Regions from separate parts of the Actinocorallia longicatena genome, predicted to be linked through region 1. Evidence: riboswitches for the same ligand, from Rfam matches in the RefSeq annotation. Region 1 holds a riboswitch; each other region holds the start of a gene.
What was found. A riboswitch is a leader RNA that binds a small molecule or an ion and turns the genes downstream of it on or off. The one in region 1 is predicted to bind cyclic di-AMP.
Positions count from the first base shown of each region.

Region 2: another riboswitch for cyclic di-AMP. It lies ahead of ABD785_RS18875 (C40 family peptidase); the one in region 1 lies ahead of ABD785_RS39940 (CHAP domain-containing protein).
Region 3: another riboswitch for cyclic di-AMP. It lies ahead of ABD785_RS06135 (NlpC/P60 family protein); the one in region 1 lies ahead of ABD785_RS39940 (CHAP domain-containing protein).

Region 1 covers NZ_BAAAUV010000050.1:17,923-21,854, reverse strand. The annotation lists gene ABD785_RS39950 (WD40 repeat domain-containing protein) at 1-1,540, shown strand, start outside; gene ABD785_RS39945 (helix-turn-helix domain-containing protein) at 1,537-1,752, opposite strand; cyclic di-AMP (ydaO/yuaA leader) riboswitch at 1,988-2,126, shown strand; gene ABD785_RS39940 (CHAP domain-containing protein) at 2,134-2,868, shown strand; gene ABD785_RS39935 (glycoside hydrolase family 25 protein) at 2,887-3,654, shown strand; gene ABD785_RS39930 (TetR/AcrR family transcriptional regulator) at 3,655-3,932, opposite strand, start outside.
Region 2 covers NZ_BAAAUV010000008.1:213,414-217,345, reverse strand. The annotation lists gene ABD785_RS18880 (CHAP domain-containing protein) at 1-471, opposite strand, end outside; cyclic di-AMP (ydaO/yuaA leader) riboswitch at 481-657, opposite strand; gene ABD785_RS18875 (C40 family peptidase) at 769-1,257, opposite strand; cyclic di-AMP (ydaO/yuaA leader) riboswitch at 1,350-1,597, opposite strand; gene ABD785_RS18870 (C40 family peptidase) at 1,973-2,980, opposite strand; gene ABD785_RS18865 (NYN domain-containing protein) at 3,068-3,932, opposite strand, start outside.
Region 3 covers NZ_BAAAUV010000003.1:93,177-97,108, reverse strand. The annotation lists gene ABD785_RS06155 (GNAT family N-acetyltransferase) at 1-10, opposite strand, end outside; gene ABD785_RS06150 (SEC-C metal-binding domain-containing protein) at 97-867, shown strand; gene ABD785_RS06145 ((deoxy)nucleoside triphosphate pyrophosphohydrolase) at 890-1,282, shown strand; gene ABD785_RS06140 (hypothetical protein) at 1,408-1,590, shown strand; gene ABD785_RS06135 (NlpC/P60 family protein) at 1,686-2,591, opposite strand; cyclic di-AMP (ydaO/yuaA leader) riboswitch at 2,594-2,737, opposite strand; gene typA (translational GTPase TypA) at 2,931-3,932, shown strand, end outside.

The DNA.
Region 1 (3,932 bases):
CTGGACGCACTCGGCGTGGCCGCCCGCCGGGACCGATACGGCCGACGACCCGCCCGGCGACGAGATCCGGGTCGTGATGTCGGAGTACCAGTACGTCAACCAGTGGGGCTACCTGGCGTCCGAGGCCGGGCACGACGATCCCAAGGTGATGGTGAACACCGGCGCCGGCTGGGTCGAGCAGAGCCGGTCCATCTCGGAGTTCTTCCTGCAGCTCGCGATGGAGCGGCTGCCCGCCCACTTCGGATGGGGGCTGCGGGTCGCCCGCAAGACCGTCGAGGACGATCCGGAGATCGTCGAGCGGCTGCGGGCCACCCACCGCGAGATGGGGTTCCTGCCGTGGCAGGAGATGGGCACCGACTCCCTCTCCTACGGCGGCCCCGACGTGATCGTCCGGCATGGCCGCGGTCCCGGCGCCGACTACGCGATCGTGGTCCAGGCGAGGACCCGCGCGGCCCTCACCGCGACGCTGGAGAGCCTCGGCATCACCTGGGCGGAGGAGGATGTCGACCCGCCCAGCGAGATCCCGGCCACGCCCGAGGACCTGCCCCCGGCGGCGTTCACCGCAGGAGACTCCGACGACCGCGGCCGGTGGACGGTCGCGACCACGGACGCCCCGCGCGTCCCGGCCGAGGTGCCCGCCCCGGCGCGAGATCTCCCCGGCCGCACCGTGGCCGCCTCGGACGGGGAGGTGGTCGTCGCGGGTGACGCCGCCGGAGGGGTCCACGCCTGGACGGCCGAAGGCGCCCGGCTCGGCCAGTGGCCGCTGCACCGGGCCCCGGTCACCGCCATCGTCTGCCTCCCGCAGGAGGAGACGCACCGGATCTTCAGCGGCGACGCCCACGGTGTCGTCCGCACCTGGACCACCGGCCCGGACGGAGGCAGGCGCACCCCCTTCGACCGGCGCGGCACCCCGGTCACCGCACTGGCCGAGGGCGACCTGGAGACCGGCGGAGCCCTCGCCGCCGCCTGGGCCGACGGGCTCGTCCGGCTCTGGAGCCGCCCGACGGGGGACCGCGCCGACCTGCGGCTCGGCACCGGCATCGAGGCCCTCGCCCTGGACCCCTCGGGCACGCTCCACGTCACCACCGCGAACGGCACCTTCGTGCTCGAGCTCGACCAGGACCTGCTCTGGCCCGCGCGCGACCTCCGCCTGCGGCTCAGGGAGATCGACTGGAGATCCCTCAGGACCAACCGCGGACGCGCGGAAGAGATCCCCCGCCTGATCGCCGAGCTGGCCTCCGATGACGAGGCCGCCGCCCAGGCCGCGGTCAAGGAGCTGTACGGCCTCATGGTCTCCAAGCGCGGCGCGAGGTCCGCCGCCGCCGCGGCCGTCCCCTTCCTGGTGGAGCGGATGCTCATCCCGGACAACCGGGCGCGCAACACCCTCCTGCTGCTGATCGCCGACCTCGCCGTCGGCCAGGGCCCCGCACGCGAGGCGGTCCGGGCCGTCGTCCCCGACCTGGAGCACTTCCGCCGCGACCCCCACCCGTCCCTGCGCTGGGCGGCTGAGGAACTGGTCCGCATCTGCGCGGAGGATTAGGGCCCGTCGAGCGGGTCGAAGCGGATCGTCAGGCGGAGGCGGAGGGCCGCCGCCACGCGGTCCAGTACCGCGACGGGCGGCACGAACTCGCCCTTCTCCAGCCGGGAGATCGAGGGCTGGTCCAGGCCCACGCGCCGGGCCAGTGAGGCCTGGCTCAGCCCGAGGGCCCTGCGGCGGGCCCGGATCACCTCTCCATCGATCTTGGTCGTCAAGGCCTCCTCCTTCCGTCGCGGTGTCCGTTCCGCTTCCACGGTCGCCGCGCGGCGGCCCCCTCCCATCCACCGATCGGTTGAGCCGGGACGCTCCTTCGCATGACCCCGCGCGCCCCTGACGCCCATGGGCCAAGGCGCTTTACCGCGACGCCATTCCCTCTTATGCATATTTTACTACCTTTACCAGTTTGATATCTGCCTTTTACTTTGCTTAATCTTCGCGCATCGGTCGATGTCCGGCCGATCGCCGAGTCTCCTCACGGAGAGCCGGGGACCCGGGTTTCTTGGGGTGAATCCGCTGCTGAGCAGCGGTAGGGCCAGCTCCTTGGCCCGAATCCGTCAGCTAACCCGGTAGGCGAAAAAGGAGAGGCGAAATGCTCTATGGATGCGGACGTCCAAAAGATGATCACCGCGCTCGAATCCCAGCTCGGCTACAAGGAGAAGAGCGGCGGATACACGAAATTCGGAGACTGGTACGGCGAGAACGTCGACGACTCCTCTGACTTCAGCCATGCCGCCTGGTGCGACATGTTCCTCGCCTGGGGCGCCGACCAGGCGGGCGTGACCGCCAAGACCGGCCAGTTCGCCTACACCCCCGCGCACGCCGCCTGGTTCCGCGAGCAGGACGCCTGGGGGACGAAGCCGGAACCCGGAGCCTTCGTCTTCTACGACTGGTCGGGCGGCAAGAAGACCGGTGGCATCGACCACGTCGGCATCGTCACCAAGGTCGACGGTTCGAAGATCCACACGATCGAGGGCAACGTCGACGGCGTCAACGCCAAGCGCAAGATCCGCGACCAGAGCAAGGTCGTCGGCTACGGATACCCGCGGAAGGTCAACGTCACCGAGGCCGAGGCCGAGGCCCCCGCCGCAGCCCAGGCCGGAGCCGTGGGTTCCACCGGGTCCGGAGGCTCCGCCCAGAGCGCGGCGCTCACCGGGTCTGCGCTCACCGGGTCTGCGCTCACCGGGACGGTGTCCCTGCCCGGAGACTTCCTGCCCGCCGAGCCGTCCGCGCTGTTCGCGGCGATCGTCTTCCCGGCCGTCGCCCTGGCCGTCGCGGTCAGGCGCCGCCTGCGCCCAGGCCGGGGCCGCCACCACCGTCTCGCCACCGCCTGACCCGAGGGGGAGTTCACGATGATCACTCTGAACCGGAAGATCGCCCTGGCCGTCGCCACCACGGGAGCGGCCGCCGCCGTCGCGGGGGCCGCCCTGGCCGGACCCGGCGACGCCACCGCCGTGACGAGCACCGCCGCCTCGGCAAAAGCGGAGCCGCGAGCCGCGGACGCCGAGCCCGAGAAGACCACCAAGGCCGCGCCGGGCGCCCTGCCCTACGGCGTGGACGTCTCGCACTACGACAGGAACTACGACTGGAGTCAGAAGAAACTGGCCTTCGGGATCGCCAAGGCGACCGAGGGCACGGTGGGAAAGGACGAGACCTTCGCCGCGAACTGGGCGAAGATCCGCGAGAACGGGCTGGTCCGCGGCGCCTACCACTACGGCCGCCCGAAGAACGACCCCGTGAAGGAGGCCGACCACTTTCTGAGGACCGTCCGCGCGGCCGGGCTCCAGCGGGGCGACCTGCTCATGCTCGACCTCGAGACCACCGACGGCCGCTCGCGCGGCCGGGTGAACGCCTGGGCCAGGACGTGGCTGGAGCGCGTCGAGGCCGGGACCGGGGTGAAGCCGGTGTTCTACAGCGGCTACCACTTCGCCCGGGAGCACGGCGAGGGGCTCGGCGGCTACCCGCTCTGGGTGGCGCACTACGGGAAGAAGGCCGGCCGCCTCGCCCCGCCCGCCCCCTGGAAGGAGTGGGCGATCCACCAGTACTCCTCGACCGACCACGACAACAACGTCAGCGCCCTGACCCCGGACGCCCTGCGCGCCCTCGGCTACCAGGGCTGATCACCGTTCGTCGAGCGAAGCGATCGCCGACGCCTCGATCCCCATCTCGGGGTCCAATGCCAGGGCCCTCCGCAGCGTCGCTGCGAGCGCCGTGGCGGCCAGATCCGCGAGGTGCTCGCGCGGCACGTCGTGGTGGTGGATGAGATCGATGATCAGCTCGTCGAGAAGGCCGACCCAGCCCCGCATCGCGGCCCGCAGGGTCGGCCTGACGGGTTCGGCCGCGCCCAGCGCCCGCAGGATCCGTGCCGCGCCCTCCCACCGGAGCCCCTCGATGATCG
Region 2 (3,932 bases), on a different contig from region 1:
GGCGCCGACCTCGCTCGCCGTCCAGGAGACGAACATGTCGCACCAGCTGGCCTTGAGGTAGCCCTTGCGGTCGCCGCCGTCGCGGGCGATGGTCTCGGCGGCGCGGGAGGTCTTGGAGTACCAGTGGGCGAACTTGGTCTCGCCCTTGCCGTCCTCCTTCTGGCCGAGCTGCGACTTCGCCTTGGCGATCATCTGGGCCGCGGTGACCTCGGCGGCCTTCTGCGCGGCGGGGGCGGCGGCCTTGGCGCCGGGCTTCACCACGGTGCCGGCGGGCTTGCCCGCGGTGGTCATGCTGCCGGTCTCGGGGACGGGCATCTGCGGCAGGGCCGCGGCCTTGGCCGCGAGGGCCGGCTGGGCGGGGGTGTCCGCGTGGGCGGACATCGCGAAGGTGCTGGCGAGGGCGGCGCCGGCGACGAGACCGCCGGTGATCTTCAGCGACAGGTGGGCGTGCTTACGGTGACGTCCGGACATGCGTTTGACTCCTGGTTTCCATGCCGCCTACCGGGTTAGCTGACGGATTCGGGCCTGGAAAAGCCCTACGGAGAGGAGGCGGAAGGTTCCGGCCTCGGTCTCCGATTCACCCCGTGTCCTGGACGCCCTGCGTCCGGACGAGTGGGTCCCCGGCTCCGCTTGATGCGGACTCGGCGGGAGGACGGCCCCTGAGGGGTCGCGTCCCGCGGTCAGTTAGAGAAAAGTCGATCGGGGGCGCCGGGCACGGAAATGCCGGAGGGTTGTGGCATTTCCGCGCCCGGAGCCTGCACGGGCGGTCTAGAAGGGGCGGACCGCGCCGTTGAACGAGCGCTTGCGGTACTTGTCGAGCAGCACCTGGCGAACATGGTCACCCGTACGAGGCGAGTGGATCATGTAGACCTTCTTGCCGACGACCTTGGAGACAAGGCCGACGTGGCTGCGGCCGCCGTAGAAGAACACCAGGTCGCCAGGGGCGAGGTTCTTCCACGAGACCTTGTTGTGAACGGCGCGGTAGATGGAACCGGTCGTCCGGGGCAGCTTCACGCCCGCCTTGCGGTAGGCGTAACCGACGAGCCCGGAGCAGTCGAAGGAGTTGGGGCCGGCCGCACCGTAGCGGTAGGGCTTGCCCTTCTTCTTCTTCGCCACGGCGATCGCCTTGAAGGCGGTCTTCTGCCGCTGCGACCAGGACTTCTTCTTCTTGACCTTCTTGACCTTCGTCACCGCGGCGGTCTTTTCGACCGTCGCCGCCTGCGCCTGCGCCGGAACGGCGATGGCGGGCGTGAGCACCGCGGACGCGGCGAGCAGGCCGGTGGCCAGCTTGACGCGACGTGAGCGGTCAGACGAGGGCAGGCGGATGCCAAGGTTGCGAGACAGGGGAATCTCCTTCTTCCTTGCGCCTACCGGGTTAGCTGACGGGTTCGGACCGGAAGTTCGTCCTACGGCCACCCATCGCGGTGAGCGCCGACTCCATGTCGAGTCACGAGCGCTCAGCTGCCGGGCGGCCGATTCACCCCGGGGTTCCGCGGGCATGGCTCACACCGTTTGGGGGCGATGTGGGGTGCTCACGGGGATTGGGTCCCCGGCTCCGCTCCCTTTCGTCAGGGAGTGGACTCGGCGCTGTCGCTTCGACCCGAGGGCGTGATGAGGCCCAGACGGAACCCCTTGTGGTTCCGTCGCAGTCGAGCGACTACGGGTTTTGTTGTGTGATGCCGACCTTCGGGATGTCTGCCCTGCGCCTCCATGCGCGGCCCTGACGTCGTCTACGACATCGGCTCTCGGGACAGTCCTGTCGACCATGCTTGACCGAAGCAAGCTTTTATCACTACGGCGCCTGGAGGACGCCGCTCGTCTGCAACGCTTGGATAACGCTGCGGACGCTTTTGAAGGTACCAAAGAACCGCGGAAAGGCAAACGCGGCGCAAAAACGCGTCTGCGCAGGTGAAGCGGGCTTTGGCCGGAAAGTGATCCAGGTCTCACCCTGTGACCCGTGTAACACGGGGGGTTACGGACGTCCGCCACCGACGAATCGGGACCTGTAGTACCCGGAGGAGATCGAGACCACCGACACGAAGGTCCCGGTGTGCGGGGCGTGGATCATCTTGCCGTTGCCCACGTAGAGGCCCACATGGCCGAGGCCGGAGAAGAAGACCAGGTCGCCCGGCTCGAGGTTGTCGAAGGAGATGCGGTGGTTTGAGGTCACCGAATACTGCGAGGCGGCGTTGTGCGGCAGGGATACACCTGCGGCCTTCCAGGCCATCATGGTCAGACCCGAGCAGTCGAACCGGCTGGGGCCCGACTGGCCGTAGCCGTAGGGCTTGCCCTTCTGGGCGAAGGCGTAGTCGAGGGCCTTGCGGGCGTTGCCGCTGGCGGGGCCGGTGTAGGTGCCGCCGACCGGCGGGAGCTTGCCCGGCGCGGGATCGGGGTCGACACCGAGGCGGCGCAGCAGCTTCTCCTGCTTGACGACCTGCTTGTCGATGTCGGTCTTCTGGTCCTTGATCTCCTTGACCTTGGTCTGGACCGTGTTCAGCGCCTCCTGGGCGTGGCCCTTCTCCCGCTCGCGGCGCTGCGCGGCGTTGAGGAACTCGCGGATCTTGTCGCCGCGGGTGGAGGAGAGCTGGGAGAACAGGGCGACCTGGTCCAGCAGGATCTGCGGGTCGGAGTTGGAGACGAGGGTGGAGACCGAGGTCATGTCGCCGGACTTGTAGGCGTCCTGGGCCATCTGGACGATGCCGACCCGGGCCTTGTCGAAGTTGGCGTTCTCGCGGTCGGCGGCGCGCTTGGCGGCGTCCATCTTGCGGCGGGCGATCTTCAGGTCGCCGTTGGCCTTGTTCAGCTTGTCGACCAGAAGATCGACCTGGTCGTTCAGCTTCTCGAGGTCCTTCTTCGCCTGCGCCTTGGTGGGCTCGGGCGCGGCGTGCGCCGCCTCGCCCATCCCGGGCAGGGACCAGGCCAGCGCGAGGGCAAGGCAGACAGCGGCCCAGCGGCGCGGTTGCTGACGATCGATGACCACGGCTGACGGACGCCCCTTCTCACACTGCTTGTCAGCCGTTGACCTTAGTGAGAAACCTCTCCTGCCTCAACCTAAACGCCGGATTTGTCAAAATCTTCCGAGGCGCTTGAGGAGCAGCGACGCGGTCGCCGGACGTCCCCCCGCACGGCGGGCCGAGGCCGCCACCTCCTGGTCGGAGGAGACCACGACCACGGCGCGGCCCGGCGGCTCGACCTTGAGCAGCTCGCCGATCAGGTCGTCGGCGATCTGGCCGGGCCTGCTGAACAGCACCCGGACGCCCCGCGGCGCCTGGACGGCGATGTGGCCGTCCAGGGAGGCCCCGTCGAAGACGCAGGTGATCTCGGCATGGGTCTGGGCCGCCAGGCCGCCCAGCCCGCTGATCAGCCGGTTGCGCTGGTCGGCCAGCGGCAGCTCGCCGTAGCCCGTCTTGGTGACGTTGTAGCCGTCGACGATCAGGTGGACGTGCGGCAGGGCCAGCACCTGATTGAACAGCTGCGGGTCGTTCTCCGACAGCGAGCGCCCGGCGGCGGGCGCGGCGGAGGGGTCCACTCCCCCGGCCAGGTCGGCCGGGCGCAGGATCACGGCGGGAAGGTTCAGCTCGCTCCGCACGCCCTGCGCGGCCTCCACGAGGGTGTCGAGCAGCAGCCGGAGCCGGATGTCCTCGAGCTTGCGGCCCTCGCGGGCGGCCTTGCGGTTGCTCTCCAGGGCGGCCTCGGCCTGGCCCAGCTTGGCCCGCAGCCCCTTCAGCTCCTTGTCCGCTGCGCCGAGCGCGGTCAGGGTCTCGGCCCGGTCGGTGTTGTGGCGCTTCTCGACGTTCTCGGCCCGCTCCCGGGCGGCCTTGGCGGTCCGCTTCTCGTCATGCAGCCTGCGCCGGAGGTCGGCGATCTCGGTGCGGGCCTCCTTCAGCTCGCTCCGCATCCTCTCCAGCTCCTCGCTGCGGGCCGTCCTGGCC
Region 3 (3,932 bases), on a different contig from region 1:
TCGCGATCATGGGGAGAGCCTGGCAGAAAAGGCGGCCGGGGGGCTCGAGGTCCGTCCGCGCTCACCCGCATCGGCCGCGCCGCAGTATGGTTGAACGTGCTGTCTGACGATCTGTTCAACCCGCTCGACCTCGACGACGCCCTTGAGCAGGAGTTCGAGCGCGGCGGCCCGCCGGCCGCGATCGCGCTGCTCCAGGAGGCCCTCGACGATCCGCGCTCCCTCGGCGACGAGGCCGTGCCCGAGTACCTCGACGAGCTGATCGACCAGCTCGCCAAGCTCGAACGCTATCCCGAGGCCATCGAGGCGACCTACCGCCTGATCGACATCGACGAGTCGGCGCGCGAGGAGGAACTCGGCGCCATCGCCCACCTGCACGCCCTCAACGGCGACGCGCTCCAGGCCCGCGACCTCCTGGTCCAGCTCAGGGGCCAGAGCGACCCGCTCCAGGGGCTGATGAACACCCTCGTCATGGCGAACGAGCTGAAGGACGAGAAGCTGGCCGTCCAGTGGCTGCGCGACGATCTCCTGCGCGGGCTGGCCGAGGCCTGGGACCCCGACCTCATCCGCATCCACAACGGGCACCTGCGCCGGCTCGGCGGGCTCGACGAGGAGCTGGAGCTGGCCGTGGAGACCTACCTGGGACCGTCCCGGCCGGTCGTGGAGCACGGACGGCTCCCGCAGGGCCCCCGCTACGTCTATCCGGGTACGGACCGGCTGGAGATCGAGCGGGCGATGCGCGGCGACCAGTCGGCGCGGATCGTCTCGCCGGAGGGCCACCACGTCCCCTGGCCGCCCGAGCGCAACGGCACCTGCTGGTGCGGGTCGGGTACCAAGTACAAGAAGTGTTGCGGACGGCCCGGGGTGTAGGGCCCGAGGAGAAGGGGGCGGCATGGTCATAGTGGTGGGCGCGGCGATCATCGACGGCGGGCGGCTGCTCGCCGCCCAGCGGGCACTGCCCGCTTCGCTGGCCGGGGGCTGGGAGCTGCCGGGCGGCAAGGTCGACCCGGGCGAGTCCGACGAGGCCGCGCTCGTGCGCGAGTGCCGTGAGGAGCTCGACGTGACGGTCAAGCTCCTCGACCGGATCGGCGGCGACTGGCCGCTGTCGGAGAACAGCGTGCTGCGCGTGTGGACGGCCCGGCTGGTCGAGGGCGCGCCACGCGCACTGGAACACTCCGAGCTCCGCTGGCTCGATGACGGCGCGTTGCTGGACGTCGCCTGGCTTCCGGGCGATCTGCCCGTGGTCGAAGCCGTTCGCCCTTATCTGTCTCGTTACTCTCAGTAGTTGAAACGGGACGGTCCGCATTGGTTACGGCATGTGCCGAAATCGTTACCGCGTCACGCTTAGATATCGGCCGCGTTGGGTGCACTCTGATCACCAAGCGTTACGTGATCAAGGAGGTGTCTCTCATGAACGAGCAGACTCTGGTGCCACTGCGTGCAGCGGTGATCTTCCTGACGGCCTTCATGGCCGCCGTCACCGTGGCCGCTCTCACCTACCTCAGCCAGCGCGATCTCGCCGCGGCACTGCTCGCGGCCGGTGGTGCGTTCGGCACCGTTCTCCCGGCAGCCAACACCTACATCGGGCGCTGATCATCGACCCGAACCGCTGACACAGGGTGACCATCGCCCTAAGCGGTGAACCGCAACGGCCCCCTCCGGAGACCTTCCGGAGGGGGCCGTGTCGCTTACAGGCGCACGGCGCCGCTGTAGTCGTCGCGCTCGGAGAGCTTGGTGATTTTCACCACGTCGCCGGAGCTCGGCGCGTGGACGAACTTCCCGTCGCCGATGTACAGGCCCATGTGGTGGTGGTCGGGATGGAAGAAGACCAGGTCGCCCGGCTGGAGGTCGGCGGCGCCGACCTTCTTCCCGGCGTCCCAGAGGGCTCCCGTGTAGTGGTCGAGGCCCGGCTTGCCCGCCTTGGCGTAGGACCAGACGGCGAGGCCGGAGCAGTCGAAGGAGGAGGGTCCCGCGGCGCCCCACACGTAGGGCTTGCCGAGCTGGCGGAGGGCCTCGCGGGTGGCCTTGGCGGCGACGCCGTCGCCGAAGATCGTCACTCCGCCGACCGTGTAGAACCGCTTGAGCCGGGTCTTCACCGTCGTGATCTTCGTGCTGACGGTCGCGGCCTCGGTCCTCACCGTGGTGACGGCCGTCGCGGCGTCAGCGGCCCTGCGGGTCGCGGCGGCGGCCTCGGTCTCGGCCGTCGCGGTCTGGGCCCTGACGTCGTCGAGCTCGCCGGAGAGCTCGTCGGCCCGCTCGGTGTCGGAGTTCCCGCCGAACCAGCCGGAGATCTTGTCCAGGGTCGAGATCCGGTCCTTGGCCGCCTTGACCTGCGGTTCCAGGGCGCTGACCTGGCTGCGGAGGCCGGTGAGGCCGATCGTGCTGAGGGAGGCGTCCTGCTGGGCGGAGGCGGCGTCCGCCTCGTTCTTCTTCAGGAGTTCGGCCAGGCTTTCCGCCTGCGCCGTCAGATCGTCGAGCTGCTTCTGCAGGCTCTCGGAGGTGGGGGCCGCGGCGGCATGGGCCGCGGGATTCATGGCCGTCAGGCTGAGGCCGGCCGCCACGGAGGCGGCCAGCATGAAACGGGCACCCTTCACGGGTTTCCTCTCATCGACGCCTACCGGGTTAGCTGACGGGTTCGGGCCGAAGAGTCGCCCTACCGCCGGCGGACCAGCGGATTCACCCCGGGGGGAAGTGGTTCCCCGGCTCCCCGCACCGTGCGGGGACTCGGCGATCCCGGTCACGCAGCGACCGGAACGGGACGAAACGTATGCAACTGGTCAAGAGATGCCAAACTGAGCCTGTGGTCAGTGGCCATGCCCCCGACCGACTAGAATCGGGTGTACACACGCTCTTTTCACGCCGCCAAGGTCCGTATCCGTATCGGAGATCACGAGGCGCGGCGGAATCCGACACGAAACGGAAGCCGGACTTTCATGCCCATCGCCACCCGTGATGACCTGCGCAATGTCGCGATCGTCGCCCACGTCGACCACGGAAAGACGACCCTCGTCGACGCCATGCTCTGGCAGTCGGGCGCCTTCCGAGACAACCAGTCGGTCGACGACCGCGTCATGGACTCCAACGACCTCGAGCGCGAGAAGGGCATCACCATTCTCGCGAAGAACACCGCGGTCCGTCACAACGGAATGCTCCTCAACATCATCGACACGCCCGGCCACGCCGACTTCGGCGGTGAGGTCGAGCGCGGCCTGTCCATGGTCGACGGCGTCGTGCTGCTGGTGGACGCCTCCGAGGGGCCGCTGCCCCAGACCCGGTTCGTGCTCCGCAAGGCCTTCGCCTCGAACCTCCCGGTCATCCTGGTGATCAACAAGGTCGACCGCCCGGACTCCCGCATCGACGAGGTCATCGACGAGGTCTACGCCCTCTTCCTCGACCTCGACGCCAACGAGGAGCAGATCGACTTCCCGATCGTCTACGCCTCCTCCCGGGCCGGCCGCGCGTCGCTGAACAAGCCCGAGAACGGCGAGATGCCGGACAGCCCGGACCTCGAGCCGCTGTTCAAGATCATCAACGAGACGATCCCGGCGCCGTCCTACGACCCGGACGCCCCGCTCCAGGCGCACGTCACCAACCTGGACGCCTCGCCGTTCCTCGGCCGTATCGCCCTGTGCCGCGTCCACAACGGGACGATCAAGAAGGGCCAGCAGGTCGTCTGGTGCAAGACCGACGGCACCCAGCAGCGCGTCAAGATCACTGAGCTGCTCATGACCGAGGCTCTCGAGCGCAAGCCCGCCGAGTCGGCCGGCCCCGGCGACATCATCGCCATCGCGGGCATCTCCGACATCATGATCGGTGAGACGCTCGCCGACCCCGAGAACCCGATCGCGCTGCCGCTGATCACCGTCGACGAGCCCGCGATCTCGATGCGGCTCGGCACCAACACGGGCCCGATGGCCGGCCGTGAGAAGGGCACC